4 regions of the Streptomyces nojiriensis genome follow, and region 4 is predicted to be linked to each of the others. Evidence: riboswitches for the same ligand, from Rfam matches in the RefSeq annotation. Region 4 holds a riboswitch; each other region holds the start of a gene.
The links. Region 4 has a riboswitch for cobalamin ahead of JYK04_RS37215 (prenyltransferase/squalene oxidase repeat-containing protein). Riboswitches for the same ligand answer to the same signal wherever they lie in the genome.
Positions count from the first base shown of each region.

Region 1: another riboswitch for cobalamin. It lies ahead of JYK04_RS06480 (hypothetical protein); the one in region 4 lies ahead of JYK04_RS37215 (prenyltransferase/squalene oxidase repeat-containing protein).
Region 2: another riboswitch for cobalamin. It lies ahead of JYK04_RS38060 (CoA-acylating methylmalonate-semialdehyde dehydrogenase); the one in region 4 lies ahead of JYK04_RS37215 (prenyltransferase/squalene oxidase repeat-containing protein).
Region 3: another riboswitch for cobalamin. It lies ahead of JYK04_RS27805 (ribonucleoside-diphosphate reductase subunit alpha); the one in region 4 lies ahead of JYK04_RS37215 (prenyltransferase/squalene oxidase repeat-containing protein).

Region 1 covers NZ_CP071139.1:1,334,389-1,337,925, reverse strand. The annotation lists gene JYK04_RS06495 (hypothetical protein) at 1-60, shown strand, start outside; gene JYK04_RS06490 (hypothetical protein) at 537-884, opposite strand; gene JYK04_RS06485 (hypothetical protein) at 915-1,106, shown strand; gene JYK04_RS06480 (hypothetical protein) at 1,212-1,463, opposite strand; cobalamin riboswitch at 1,637-1,768, opposite strand; gene JYK04_RS06475 (hypothetical protein) at 2,042-3,043, opposite strand.
Region 2 covers NZ_CP071139.1:8,431,278-8,434,814, reverse strand. The annotation lists gene JYK04_RS38065 (short-chain fatty acyl-CoA regulator family protein) at 1-1,340, shown strand, start outside; cobalamin riboswitch at 1,450-1,620, shown strand; gene JYK04_RS38060 (CoA-acylating methylmalonate-semialdehyde dehydrogenase) at 1,806-3,305, shown strand; gene JYK04_RS38055 (acyl-CoA dehydrogenase family protein) at 3,302-3,537, shown strand, end outside.
Region 3 covers NZ_CP071139.1:5,933,934-5,937,470, forward strand. The annotation lists gene JYK04_RS27805 (ribonucleoside-diphosphate reductase subunit alpha) at 1-1,787, opposite strand, end outside; cobalamin riboswitch at 1,931-2,052, opposite strand; gene JYK04_RS27810 (GNAT family N-acetyltransferase) at 2,104-2,601, opposite strand; gene JYK04_RS27815 (CstA-like transporter-associated (seleno)protein) at 2,740-2,937, opposite strand; gene JYK04_RS27820 (carbon starvation CstA family protein) at 2,934-3,537, opposite strand, start outside.
Region 4 covers NZ_CP071139.1:8,233,905-8,237,441, reverse strand. The annotation lists gene JYK04_RS37220 (DUF4430 domain-containing protein) at 1-133, shown strand, start outside; gene JYK04_RS37215 (prenyltransferase/squalene oxidase repeat-containing protein) at 197-1,609, opposite strand; cobalamin riboswitch at 1,725-1,853, opposite strand; cobalamin riboswitch at 1,977-2,046, shown strand; gene JYK04_RS37210 (prenyltransferase/squalene oxidase repeat-containing protein) at 2,218-3,537, shown strand, end outside.

The DNA of each region.
Region 1 (3,537 bases), 6.9 Mb from region 4:
GTCGTCTGTCGTGACCTCGTCGCGACCTGGACCGAGGCTGACTGCCCCGACAAGTCATAGACCGGCAAGCCCTCCTGGGTCACGGGCTGGGTACCCCGTCCTGAACGGTGAAGCCCCTGTACAGGCGAGAATGGAAAGGGACGGGGGTAACGGAGATGGAATACCTGGTAGTCGTGGGGATCGGTCTCGCCTGGGGGCTCTTCCAGGCCTGGCGCGGCGGTGCATTCGGCGGCAGATCACCGCAGGGACAACGGCGCTCCCGATCACGGAACAACGACGGCATCGGCTTCTCCTGCGGGGATGGTGCGTCCTGCGGTGACGGCTCCTCCTGCGGTGGTGGCGGAGGCGACTGACACCACGACTCCTGCCGCGGGCGGGGACACGGCGCCGGTTCGTGGACGGTGGCTGCGGAGGCAAGGGCCGGCCCTTCGCGACAGCCCTTGCCTCACGCTGGACCGGCGGCGGGGCGCAGGGCTTCACCGTTCACGTCCCCCGTACGGCGGTCGGCCGCCCCGGCCCGGGCGTCCGGGGCGAACCTACGCAGGTCGCCGGCGTGAAAGCAGGGTCGCGGCACGCTCCGCGAGCAGAGGCATCAATCGCTCCCGCCATGTGTCGAGAGAGACCATTCCGCTGGACATGCCGCCGTGGGCGTACTGCTCCTGGTACACGGATGACGCCGGTTCGTCGGCGAGGTCAGTACCCACGAGCTCGCTGAACGCTGCCCGCAGCAGGCGGACCGCTTCGTCGACCGACTCCGGGACGTCCGTTCCGGACAGGTGATCGCGAAGGGCCCGCCAGACGTAGGGGTCGCCCCGCAGGCCCCACCTCTTCGGCTCCGGATCGAAGAGTTCCGCCATCTTCACGACCGCGTCATCATGTGCCATGGCGTCAGTCTCGCAGGGACGCACGCACCCTTGACCTACGGCTCCGGCGCCTTCGGGCAGGTACTCAGGCCCGAACGAGCCGCCCAGGGCCGCCCGCCCCAGTACGAGGAGCTGCCGGCCCGCGTCGACGGCACCCTCATGCCCAGCCGTACCGACCTGGCCGGTATCGCCGACCGTGCAGCTGCTGGCGGTGTCGGTTTCGGTAGGGGGCGAGGCCCGTGACGCTCTGCGCTGCCCTACCACGGGGCGCGGCAGGGCAAGGAGCGAGGGGACAGGGCCCGGCGGCCGCGCTCTTGCCGGATGCCTGCTTGGCGGCAGGCATCCCGCCTATCGGTTAGCCGCAGACTCGGTCGGGTGCGGTGGGGGCTGCACCGGGTTCGTGGCCGTCTGGCCGAACCCGGGGGTGAGTAGGACCGCGAGCACCGAAACGACGGCCGCAGCCCCCGCGATCGAGGTACCCAGGTCCCCACGGCCCTCGGCACCGTGGGCAGTGCGCGCGGTGTACTTGAAGACCGAGAAGCCCACGGCAAGGCCCACGAGGATGAGCAGGGCCGCCATCGGCGCGATCTGAATGGTCACGAAGTTCCTCCAGGCTGTGTGCGCCGTCGAACGGCGGCGACTCGTCTGCGTACGCAGACCTCAGCTCTTCCATGGAGTAACTCGGCGCGTTGACAGCAAGAGAGCCCGATCCATTACGGATCACGCCTTGTCTGTCCCACAGCCCAGCCAGGAAGAACCGGGCGCGTAAACGCTCGGCACATTCTTGGTCGGCAGGTCCTCGGACTACCGCCGAGTCGGGCGGTACACCGTTGTGGGACAGTTCCGGATTCACACCGGATTCCCCTGCGACGATCAACGGCTCGACTATACAAGCTTGTTCGCGGCCGCTGCGCTGGCGGCCGCCGTACAGCCGACGCGCAACGTCTACCTGCACGGGCGCGGGTACCGGCTCGTCGGACGGATCTGCGGCGGGCCCCGTGTCCGGCTACCGGTGGCTGGGCTGGATTCGGCTGCTCTGGTTGCGGTCCCCGGTCACGAGCGGAGTTCGTCGTTTCGTCGGGTGCGGGAGGTCTGCCGCACCCGACGAACGAGCCATGCGGCGCTGAGGCTGCCGAGGAATTCCGGCAACGCTGCCCGGGCAAGTGCCGACGTGGTGTTCACGCGGAACCTGCCACAGCTGCACGACGGCCTTGGTGTTGCAGGCCGAGTCGCCTGAGCTTGCGCATCACGCGCTCACCGACCTGAGCCGGCAGTCCGGTCGCGGCTGCGGCCTCCGACCACGATCCGCCGCCGAGCGCGAAGGCGCGGGCGACGTGTTGCTCGTCCTCCTTCAGACGGTCGAACACGGCACAGGCGTCGCGGCGGTCCGGGTACCAGGCCAGCGCCTCGTCGTCGATCTGGTACGACCCGGCCACCAGCTCATGCAACGCCTCGCCCGACGGGAGCCTGTGGTCCAGCATCCAGACTCGCCCGGGCCCGGTCTTGCGCTCCCACAGCGGTGTCAGCTGCCGGTGTACCGTCTGCGCTTCTCGGCGCAGATGGTGCAGGGTGCTGTCGCCGTCAGGTGGCTGCATGTCGAGGACGTCGATCCAGTTGCCGAGTAACGCGGTCGAGACAGCCTCCAGCCACTGCGGGTCGGTTCGTGCTACGCCCAGATAGGTCTGTGAGAAGGCGGCGACCGTCGGCTTCCAGTCGTTGTCGTCAGTACATTCCAGGATGGCCCTACGGGCCTGAAGAGCTGCGGCGACTGCTTCCTGTGCCTCCGCTCGCGGACCCGGGGCGCTCTCGGGTCGGCTCCGAAGCCCGAAGATGAGCAGTGTGCCCGCCACGAGTTGCACGTAGAAGGCGGCCAAGGGGGGAACGGGACGTGTGATGCGGGCAGCCAGTTCGCGTCCCAGTGCGTCGATGCGGGGCAACTCGGCGACGGGGCTCCCTGCCAGTGTGAGCCACTGACGTCCCGACGATGCGCAGCACACCAGCGGCGCGACGTAGAAGGAGGCGCCAGGAGTCGGCATCTGCGTCATCGTGTCGGGGTGCCGGCGAGCCACTGTAGAACCGATGCCCAGGACCAGGAAGGCGCGGGTCACATCGTGGGTTTGCCCGACGATCCGTGACAGTTTGGGAGCCCCGGTGAAGGCGGGCCACGTGTCGTCCGTCACGGAACAGTGGGTTGCCGGTGTGCAGTTCACGGTCGACTCCTCAGTTCTGTCTACAGCGTTCACTTCTCAGGCCCGGCACGGCGAGGATCTGTCAAAGAATCTTGAAGAGCACAGCTGTGGCCCCCATCACATCAGATGGCTCTCCTCGACTTCCCTCCCGGCCTCGCCGTCTTCGCGATCCGGGCTGTCCGGCTCCGGTACGAGGGTTCCGTTCCGTGCCGCCCGATGTCGACAGCCCAGGCCGAGCGCGCATCGAGGCCTATCGGGGACCTCGAAGCAGAACCGGACCATGCATTCAGGTCACTTGTAGCCCGCAATGGCCGGATCCGGCGGCAGACGGCCGGCTTCGGCCCTGGATACGTGGTCTCGGCCTTGCTTTTGGTCCACCGTCCGCGACCGGGGCGCGCTTCGTATCCCGCGGGTACGAGGGGCTTTCCAACCGGTGTGTCCTGGCTGACCCGGACGCGGGAGGGGGTGGTGCCCATACCTGGGCG
Region 2 (3,537 bases), 200 kb from region 4:
GGGTGCTCGCCATCTCCCCCAGCTACCTCAACCAGATGGAGCACGACTCCCGGCCGCTCACCGTTCCGGTCCTGCTGCGGCTCACCGAGGCCTTCGGCGTCGATCCGGGCTTCTTCTCCGAGCGCGACACCAGCCGGCTCGTCGCCGACCTGCGCGAGGCGCTCGCGAACGAGGTGGCGCAGGCCCGGGTCTCCCCCTCCGACCTGGCCGAACTGGCCACCCGTATGCCCGCGGTCGCCTCGGTCCTGCTGGACCTGGGCCGGCGCGGCCAGCTCCTGGCCGAGCGCCTCGCCGACGCCGCCGACGGCCGGGACCTGGCCGCCGACAGCCCGCGCTCGCCGCACGAGGAGATCCGGGAGTTCTTCTACCGGCGGCAGAACTACCTGCACGACACCGATGCCGCCGCCGAGGACCTCGCCGCCGAGATCGGCATCCGCCCGGGGGACGTCATCCGCGCGCTGACCCGCCGGCTCTCCGACCGGCACGGGATCCGGACGGCCACGGACTCCGACCGGCTGCACCACTACGACCCCGCCGCCCGGGTACTGCACCTGTCGAACCGGCTCCGGCCGGGACAGCAGGCGTTCCGGATGGCCACCCAGCTGGCGCTGATCGAGTACCGGGACGAGCTGGACCGGCTGGCCGCCGAGGACTTCCCGCCCGGCACCCCGGTCCACGCCCTCGCCCGCATCGGCATCGCCAACCACTTCGCGGGCGCGCTCATCCTCCCGTACCGCGCCTTCCACGCGGCCGCCGAAGAGTTCCGGTACGACATCGAGCGGCTCACCGACCACTTCGGGGTCGGCTACGAGACGGTCTGCCACCGGCTGAGCACCCTGCAGCGGCCCAGGCTGCGCGGGGTGCCCTTCTCCTTCGTCCGGGTGGACCGGGCCGGGAACATGTCCAAGCGGCAGTCGGCGACCGGATTCCACTTCTCCCGCGCGGGCGGCACCTGCCCGCTGTGGAACGTGTACGAGGCGTTCGCCGCGCCCGGCCGCATCCACGTCCAGGTGGCCGCCATGCCCGACGGGCAGCGGTACCTGTGGACCGCCCGGGCCGTCACCCGCCACCGCGGCGGCTGGGGCGAGCCCGGCAAGACCTTCGCGATCGGGCTGGGCTGCGAGATCCGGCACGCCTCGCGGCTGGTGTACGCCGACGGGCTCGACCTCGACAATGCGGCGGCCGCCACTCCGATCGGCATGGGCTGCCGCCTCTGCGAACGCCTCGACTGCCCGCAGCGGGCCGTGCCGCCGCTCGGGCGGGCGCTGGCCGTCGACGAGAACAGCAGCACCTTCATCCCGTACCCGGTGACCCGGAACCCCGCCCCGGCGCGGGACTGAGCGGGCGTCAGAACGCGGGCCGCAGACGGCGGGTACGACGGAGACGGCGCGACCGGACGGAAGGCGCGCGGCGGCGGCCCTGGACTTACTAGGACGTCCAACTATATGTTCGTGGCACAAGGTCCGCGGTGCAGGGAAGCCGGTGAGAAACCGGCACGGTCCCGCCACTGTGACCGGGGAGTGTGCTGCCATCCACACGCCACTGACGAGGTCTGTCGGGAAGGCGGGCGGCACGCGGGGATCCGGGAGTCAGGATACCGGCCGCGGATGTTCCGTGTTGTCCACGAGGATGGAGCAGACACGCATGGCACCGGTTTGTACCCACGACCCTGGTGATCCGGCGGAGCGCGCGCACCCCTTCGCACGCTCGTAGTCCCACGCCCCTCCCAGCGGAGCACCCCATCGGGTGCCGTCCGCCGGCCGGCCGTGCCATCCCCGGATCCAACCTGACGAGAGCAGGCACCCATGGTCCGTGAACTCACCCATTTCATCGGCGGCAAGCACACCACCGGATCCTCCGGTCTCTTCACCGACGTCCACGACCCCAACACGGGCTCCGTGCAGGCCCGGGTCCCGCTCGCGGGGCGGGCCGACACCGAGGCCGCCATCGCGAACGCCGAGGAGGCGCAGGCCGACTGGGGACAGTGGAACCCGCAGCGCCGCTCGCGCGTACTGCTGCGCTTCCTCCAACTGGTCGAGGGCGAACGCGACTCCCTCGCCCGGCTGTTGTCCTCCGAGCACGGCAAGACCGTCGCCGACGCCCACGGAGACCTGCAACGCGGCCTGGAGGTGGTCGAGTTCGCCGCCGGCGCCCCGCACCTGCTGAAGGGCGAGTTCACCGACAACGCGGGCACCGGGATCGACGTGCATTCCCTGCGCTCACCGCTCGGCGTGGTCGCCGGCATCACCCCCTTCAACTTCCCGGCGATGATCCCCCTGTGGCAGGCCGCACCCGCCCTGGCCTGCGGCAACTCCTTCATCCTCAAGCCCTCCGAGCGCGATCCCTCCGTACCGCTGCGCCTCGCCGAGCTGTTCCTGGAGGCCGGCCTGCCGCCGGGCGTGCTCAATGTGGTCAACGGTGGCAAGGAGGCCGTCGACACCCTCCTCGAGGACCCGCGCGTCCAGGCCCTCGGCTTCGTCGGCTCCACCCCGATCGCCGCGCACATCTACGCCACCGCCGCGGCCCACGGCAAGCGCGCCCAGTGCTTCGGCGGGGCCAAGAACCACATGATCGTGATGCCCGACGCCGACCTCGACCAGGCCGTGGAGGCCCTCATCGGCGCCGGCTACGGCTCCGCGGGCGAGCGCTGCATGGCCATCGCCGTCGCCGTCCCCGTCGGCGAGGAGACCGCGAACGCCCTCGTGACCAAGCTGACGGAGCGCATCGCGACCCTGCGCGTGGGCCGCTCCGACGACCCCGGAGCCGACTTCGGGCCGCTGGTCAGCCAGGACGCCCTCGACCGGGTGAACCGCTACGTCGGCATCGGAGCCACCGAGGGCGCCGAACTCGTCGTGGACGGGCGCGGGTTCACCCTGCCCGGACACGAGGACGGCTTCTTCGCCGGCCCCAGCCTCTTCGACCGCGTGACCCCGCAGATGCGGATCTACCGCGAGGAGATCTTCGGCCCGGTGCTGTCCGTCGTACGGGCCGCCGACTACGAGGAGGCCCTGCGCCTGCCCACCGAGCACCCGTACGGCAACGGCGTCGCGATCTTCACCCGTGACGGGGACACGGCCCGCGACTTCACCCGGCGGGTGGGCGCCGGCATGGTCGGCGTCAACGTGCCGATCCCCGTCCCGGTGGCGTACCACACCTTCGGCGGCTGGAAGCGGTCCGGCTTCGGCGACCTGAACCAGCACGGCCCCGACTCGATCCGCTTCTACACCCGTACCAAGACCGTCACCTCGCGCTGGCCCTCCGGGGCCAAGGAGGGCGCGAGCTTCACCATCCCGACGATGGGATGAGCCCGGTGACCCTCACCCTCAGCCCCGATCAGCTCGCCCTCGCCGAGGTCACGCTGGACTTCGCCCAGGAGCAGCTCGGCCCGTACGCCGTCACCTGGGACCAGGACAAGCACTTCCCGCTGGACGTGCTCCGCAAGGCGGCGGACCTCGGGCTCGGCGGCGTCTACGTCCGCGAGGAGCACGGCGGTTCCGGCCTCACCCGCGGTGACGGCGTCCTCGTCTTCGAGGCCCT
Region 3 (3,537 bases), 2.3 Mb from region 4:
GCCCAGCGCTCCGGCCAGTTCAGCTCGACGTCGTAGTGGTCCGGGTGCAGGACACCGCGGGCGGTACGGGTCTGCTCCCAGGCCGGCAGCGGGCCGCTGCGCTCGGCGAGGTCGCAGGAGGCCTCGTAGGCGGCCAGCATGATGCGCTCGGAGAGCTTGGTGGACAGAGCCTTCGCCTCGGGGGAGTCGAAGGGCAGCTTCAGCTTGAAGAAGACGTCCTGGAGGCCCATCGCACCCAGGCCCACCGGGCGCCAGCGGGCGTTGGAGCGGCCGGCCTGCTCGGTCGGGTAGAAGTTGATGTCCACCACGCGGTCGAGGAAGGTGACGGCGGTGCGGACGGTCTCGTCGATCCGCTCCCAGTCGATCTCGCGACCGTCCGCCGTGTCGATGACGAACGCGCCCAGGTTGACCGAGCCGAGGTTGCAGACGGCCGTCTCGCCGTCGTTGGTGACCTCGATGATCTCGGTGCACAGGTTCGAGGAGTGCACGACGGTGCCCGGCTCGGCGGTCTGGTTCGCCGTGCGGTTGGAGGCGTCCTTGAAGGTCATCCAGCCCTGGCCGGTCTGCGCGAGGGTGCGCATCATCCGGCCGTACAGGTCGCGGGCGGGCATGGTCTTGCGGGCCAGGCCGTCCGCCTCGGCCTTGCGGTAGGCGGCGTCGAACTCGTCGCCCCACAGGTCGACCAGCTCGGGCACGTCGGCCGGGGAGAACAGCGACCAGTCGGCGTCGGCGTTCACGCGGCGCATGAACTCGTCCGGCACCCAGTGGGCGAGGTTCAGGTTGTGCGTACGGCGCTGGTCCTCACCGGTGTTGTCGCGGAGCTCCAGGAACTCCTCGATGTCCGCGTGCCAGGTCTCCAGGTAGACGGCGGCGGCGCCCTTGCGGCGGCCACCCTGGTTCACGGCGGCGACGGAGGCGTCGAGGGTCTTCAGGAACGGCACGATGCCGTTGGAGTGGCCGTTGGTGCCGCGGATCAGCGAACCGCGGGCACGGATGCGGGAGTACGAGAGGCCGATGCCGCCGGCGTGCTTGGAGAGGCGGGCGACCTGGTGGTAGCGGTCGTAGATCGAGTCGAGCTCGTCCAGCGGGGAGTCCAGCAGGTAGCAGGAGGACATCTGCGGGTGCCGGGTGCCGGAGTTGAAGAGCGTGGGGGAGGACGGCAGGTAGTCCAGGCGGCTCATCAGCCGGTACAGCGAGGCCACTTCCTCCACGGCCTGCACGCTGTCGTCCGCGGCGAGGCCGCAGGCCACGCGCAGCATGAAGTACTGCGGGGTCTCGATGACCTGACGGGTGATCGGGTGGCGCAGCAGGTACCGGCTGTGCAGGGTGCGCAGGCCGAAGAAGCCGAAGCGGTCGTCGGCGCCCTCGGCGAGGGTCAGCTCGACGAGCGAGTCGAGCCGGCTCGCGTGGGTGCGGACGAACTCGGCGGTGCGGTCGGCGATGAGGCCCTCGCGGTGGCCGACCTCGACCGAGGCCGAGAAGGAGGTGGAGCCCTGGCTCGCGGCCTCGTCGCGCACGGCCAGCGTCAGCAGGCGGGCGGCGAGCCGGGAGTAGGCCGGGTCCTCGGAGATGAGGCCGGCGGCGGCCTCCGTGGCCAGCCCGCGCAGTTCGGCGTCGTCGGCGGCGGAGCTGCGGCCGCGCAGCGCGGAGGCCGCGACCCGGCCGGGGTCGGTGTCGGGGAGGTCCGCCGTAAGTTCGGTGAGGGTACGCAGCAGCGTGGCCCCCGGGCCCTCGGTGTTGTCGCCAGAAGTGGACTCGGCGCGCGGTGCGGAAGGCGCGATGGTCACGGCGGGAGCTCTCCCTCGCTCGGCCCGGTCATCGGCGGAGCGGGGCGCGAGCGGGCGCACGCGGGCGCGACGAGAACGCGTACCCCGCATGGCGTCCACCGGCCCAACCGCGAGGCCCGGACGAATCGGCACCCGGTTCGGTCGATCCGGGCGCGCTGTCGGCAGGTCATCGGACTTGGCATCCGGTAGCCGGACACTTCATACCGTTGCGGGACAGTTCCGGATTCGCACCGGATTCCCCTGCGGCGACAGCAGGCATGAGCATACATGTGGGGGCGGCCCTGTGCGGTAACCCCCACATGTAGTGTCGGCACGGCTACAGCTTGAGCCGGTAAGTGAGGAGTGTCAGGCCCTCGATCGGCGCCCAGTCCCGCTCCGGAGTGCGTACGAAGCCCAGGCGCGCGTAGATCCGATGGGCTCCGGCCATGCTGCGCTGGGTGGAGAGAACCAGGCCGGTCACGCCCTCCAGGGCCCGCGCCCGCTCGACGCAGGCCCGCACCAGAGCCTCGCCGGCGCCCTGGCCGCGCGCCTCGTGGGCCACGGCGAGCATCCGGAACTCCGCCTCGTCGGGGGCGGCGATGTCGGCGAGCGGACTGCCCGGAGCGGCGAAGGTCACACCGCCGAGCAACCGCCCGTCCCGCTCGGCGACGAGCACCTCGGCCCGGGCGGCCCGGCCGGCCACGTCGCGCAGCACGTTCAGGTACGCGTCGTCCTCGTTGAAGTCCAGATGCCCGTCGGCGAGGTAGGCCTGCGCCGTGATCTCACCCAGCTCCGCGTAGTCGTCGGGCAGCGCCGTTCTGATCACCATGTCCATGCGGTCGAGTGTGCAGGACGGCGGTCGGCGCCGTCGTCGCCGTAGCCGCAGGCAGGAGAAGCCCCGGGTGTACAGGAGACCGAACAGCCCGAAGGCCCCGCCGGAAGCATCCGGCGGGGCCTTCGCGTGCGGGGTGGCTCAGCAGCAGCGGAAGCCCTCGCGGGGGTCCGCCTCGCGGGCGTCCGTACGGGCGCGTTCGAAGGCGCGGCGGGTGAGGACCTCCGCGTCCGGGTCGTGGGAGCGGGCGTGGGCCACGTAGCGGTCGTACGCGGCCTCCCCCGAGAACTCCCGTACGTAGAACCGGGCCCTGGCCAGCACGTTCCGTACGGTGCTCACGCCACCGGCTCCCTGACGGGTCCGCCGCCCGCCTCCGGGCCCGCCGCGGCGAGCTCCGCCCGCTCCTCGGCGGTCGCGATCAGCCCGGCCGGGGCGACGATCTTCGACTCGGTCCACGGGGTCTCGGAGAGGGTCGCCGACCCCGGGTCGCGGACGGCCTTGAGGCAGGTCCGGGCCGCGTCCGCGAGGACCACGATGATCAGGAGGGCGAAGAGGGCGCACAGCACGCCGTCGACCGTGGCGTTGGTGACCACGGTGTGCATGTCGTCCATGTTCTTGGCGGGCGCCAGCACCTTGTCGGCGTCGATGCCGGCCTGGTACTTGTCGCGCTGGGCGAAGAAGCCGACCTTCACGTCCTCGGAGAAGATCTTCTGGTAGCTCGCGGTGAGGGTCACCGTGGCGTCCCAGACCAGCGGAACGCCCGTCACCCAGGCCCACTTGAGCCGGCCGGACTTGACCAGCAGCGTGGTGCAGACGGCCAGTGCGACCGCGGCGAGCAGCTGGTTGGCGATGCCGAAGAGCGGGAAGAGCTGGTTGATGCCGCCCAGCGGGTCCTTGATGCCGACCCACAGGAAGTAGCCCCAGCCGCCGACGACGATC
Region 4 (3,537 bases):
GATAAAGAACGTCAGCGGCGGCGGCTCGGCGTACTGGAGCATCGCCGTCAACGGCACCCCGACCCCGGTCGGCGGCTGCCAGTTCAAGCTCAGCGCCGGCGACCGGGTGTCCTTCACCTGGACGTCCTTCTAACCGGCCGCCCGCCCGGCAGGGGCTGCGGCCGCGAAGGTCCGCAGCCCCGCCGGCATTCGGTGATCAGGCGCCCCAGCGCAGGGCGATGGTGTCGCCCACGTTGATGACCTTGTTGCGGACCGCGCCGGCGAACGCGGAGCCGTCGACGCTGACCTTCCAGGTGCTGGAGCCGCTGTTGGCCTTGCCGTTGACGGCCGTGACGGTGCCCGTGCCCGACGAGGGGGTCACGCTCGTGACGCAGCCGGTCGGGGTCGCCCCGGTGGTGGCCGCGTTCAGGACGTCGCCGAGGGTGGTGGTCGTACCGGTCGGGGTGAAGGCCACCGAGCAGACCTTGAGGTTGCCGGCGCCGTCGTCGACGGTCAGGGCCAGCTTGGCGGCCGTACCGGCGGTGAAGGTGGACTGGGCGACCCACTGCGGGGCGCCGGGGGTGACCGGGACGGGCGGGGCCGTGGTGAAGCCCCCGCCCGCGACGGCGCGCAGCGCGTCGATCGAGGAGTAGGCAGAGGGGACGGTGTCGGAGGGCTTGTACTTGAAGCCGCCCGCCGGGTTGTACTGGTTGGCTATCAGGAAGTCGATCGGGGTCTTCCCGGTGACCGTGAGGAAGTCGCCGGTCTGCGGGTTGAAGCCGCAAGCGTTCAGGCCCGCGACGCCCCAGCCGTTGGAGCTGGTGTTGACCCCGTAGAGGGAGTTGAAGGCGCCGGTGGAGGAGAGCAGCGTGCTCTTGAGGAAGTTCTTCGCCTGGACGACGTCCGGGTCCGTGTTGGGGACGCCGGAGACGCACAGGGCCGCCATGGCCGCGCCGGTCATGTCGACGTCGCCGGCGGAGTTGAGGACGGTGGGGTTGCCCTCGGCCTTCTGGTAGGTCCAGCCGCCGTCCACGTGCTGGTTGGCGCGGATCCGGGTGACGACCGCGTCGGTCAGTGCCTGCGGGATGCGGGCGCCGCCGGCCTGTGTCCTGGCGCCGCCCAGCGAAAGGGCCGCGAAGACCGTGCCGTTGAAGTTTCCGGAGGAGCCGAAGTAGCCGGCCTCCGCCGTCTGCCAGTAGGAGTAGATGTTCGCCACGAGGTTGCGGGAGGCGGAGACGCGGGCCGGGTCGATGCCGGCGGCGTACGCGTTCAGGGTGCCGCGCTCGTAGTCGGTGACCACCGGGGAGGCGGACGGCCAGCCCGCCGTCGAGAGCAGGTTGCGGTAGACGGTGCGGGCGTTCTTCGTGGTGTCGCCACCGGGGTAGACGTCCACGACGGCCGTGCCGGTCGCGGCGAAGGTGCTGAAGGCCCACTCGTTGGAGAGGCCGGAACCGGCGTACGAACCGTCCGCCGCCTGGAGGGACTTGAGGTAGGCGACGCCGTTGGTCTTCGAGGTGGCGATCTGCGCGGGCGACGAGGTCGCGAACGCGGGCAGCGCGGTGAGGGCGAAGGCGCCGAGCGCGGCGGGCACCGCGAGCGCGAGGCGGCGGGAGGTGCGGGGACGGGACATGGCCTGCTCCTGGAATCGGCGGACGCCGACCGCTCCCGCGCCCCTGCCGCCGTACGGACGCACGGCCGGGCATGCCGGAGGGCCGCCGTCCGGAACGCGTGGTACGGCTTCCTGTGCTGCATCGCCGTATGGGCATTCGGGCTCGGAGACGGCCCCCGCCGTCCCACACCGCTGCGCGTCAGCTCCGGGTTCCCACCGGATTCCCCCATCTGGCAGCCCTGGACGCTACCTGAGTGATCAAGGGTCCGCCAGCCGGACGGGAGCGGTCCGCAGGGAGCCGTCCGAAGCCTCTCCCCTGAGACGCAGGCCACCTTGACGCTGTCTTCAGCGGCGTGTTCCACTCCGACTGATAAGCACTCAGCTCCAGGGGAAGCCGGTCTGAATCCGGCGCTGACCCGCAACCGTAGGCCCGGTACCGCCGGGCGAGCCGGAATGCCTGGAGCCAGGTTTTTGCAGCGAGAAACGCCGTCGCGGACTACGGCGTGGTTCGAAGGCTTCTTCCGCGTCCTGCGTCCTGCGCCGCGCCCAGCGTTCTGCGCTCGGCGCTCCGCGTGTACGGGAAGCCCTGTGCCACGCACTGGTCCGCCCGGCCGACACGAGGGGCCGTGGTGGGGACCGCAGAGCAACCAGAGCGACGCACGGGGAAGCAGAGGCTGGTGTCGCTGCTGTCGGCGGCGCTGCTGACCTTCGGCACGAGCGTGGCCTTCGCCACCGGTACGCCCTCCGCGGCGGCCGACCCGATCGAGGGGTGCACGTCCACCACCGGCGCCATCGTCGCCGTCGACTTCGGCCCGTTCGGCGGGAAGGTCGAGCGGGGCTGCGACACCACACCCACCACGGGCTACGAGTTGCTCCACACCGGCGGTTTCACCACCGAAGGCACCCAGCACGACGGCCCCGCCTTCATCTGCCGCATCGGCACCGGATCCTTCAACTCCGGTACTCAGTACCCCACTGCGGACAAGGAGAACTGCGTCCTGACCCCGCAGGCGACCGCGTACTGGTCGTACTGGACCGCGTCCCCCGGCCAGAAGACCTGGACCTACAGCTCGCTCGGCGCGATGGCCCGGACCCCGAAGGCCGGGGACGTGGACGCCTGGGTGTTCGGCAGCACCGACATCGGCGGCACCTCGGGCAAGCCCGCCTTCTCCCCCGACGACGTCCGCGCCGCGGGCGGCGGCACCGACCCGGACCCGACGGGCCCGCCCCCCGTGCCGCCGGGCACCGTGGACGTATCCGCCGCCACCCGCTGGGTCACCGGGAGGCTGGTCGACGGCGAGCGCGTCGTCGACGAGGGTGCCACCACCCCGAACTACCTGCTCACCACGGAGGCCGTGTACGCCCTGGCCGGTGCCGACCCCAAGAGCCCGGCGGCCCGCAAGGCCGCCGACTTCCTGGCCACGCCCGCGCACACGGACGCGTACGCCTACCCGGCCGGCAAGGCCGGGATCCCCGACGCGACGGCCGCCGCGCGGCTCGCCCTGGTCGCCGAGGCCACCGGGAAGGATCCCCGCGCTTTCGGCGGGCACGACCTGCTCGGGGACCTGGTCAAATACGTCTGCCCGAGGGACATCGGCGACGGCGAGACGATCGACGGCTGCCTCACCAAGGGCGACTTCCGCACCACCGGCCAGTCCGATGCCCAGGCCATGGCGGTCATCGCCCTGCTGAACGGCGGTGTGACGCCCCCCGCCGATGCCGTGAAGCGGCTGACCGGCCTCCAGTGCGAGGACGGCGGGTTCACCAGCATCCTCATCCGCTCCGGCGGATGGTGCGAGAGCGAAGCGGGTTCCACCGCGCTGATCGCCCTGGCCCTCAAGCGGGCCGGCGGCCACGACGCCGTCGTCGAGAAGGCCCGCGTCCACCTGCGGAAGTCCCAGCTGCCCACCGGCGCCTGGCCCGCCGCCGTCTCGATGACCACCGGCAGC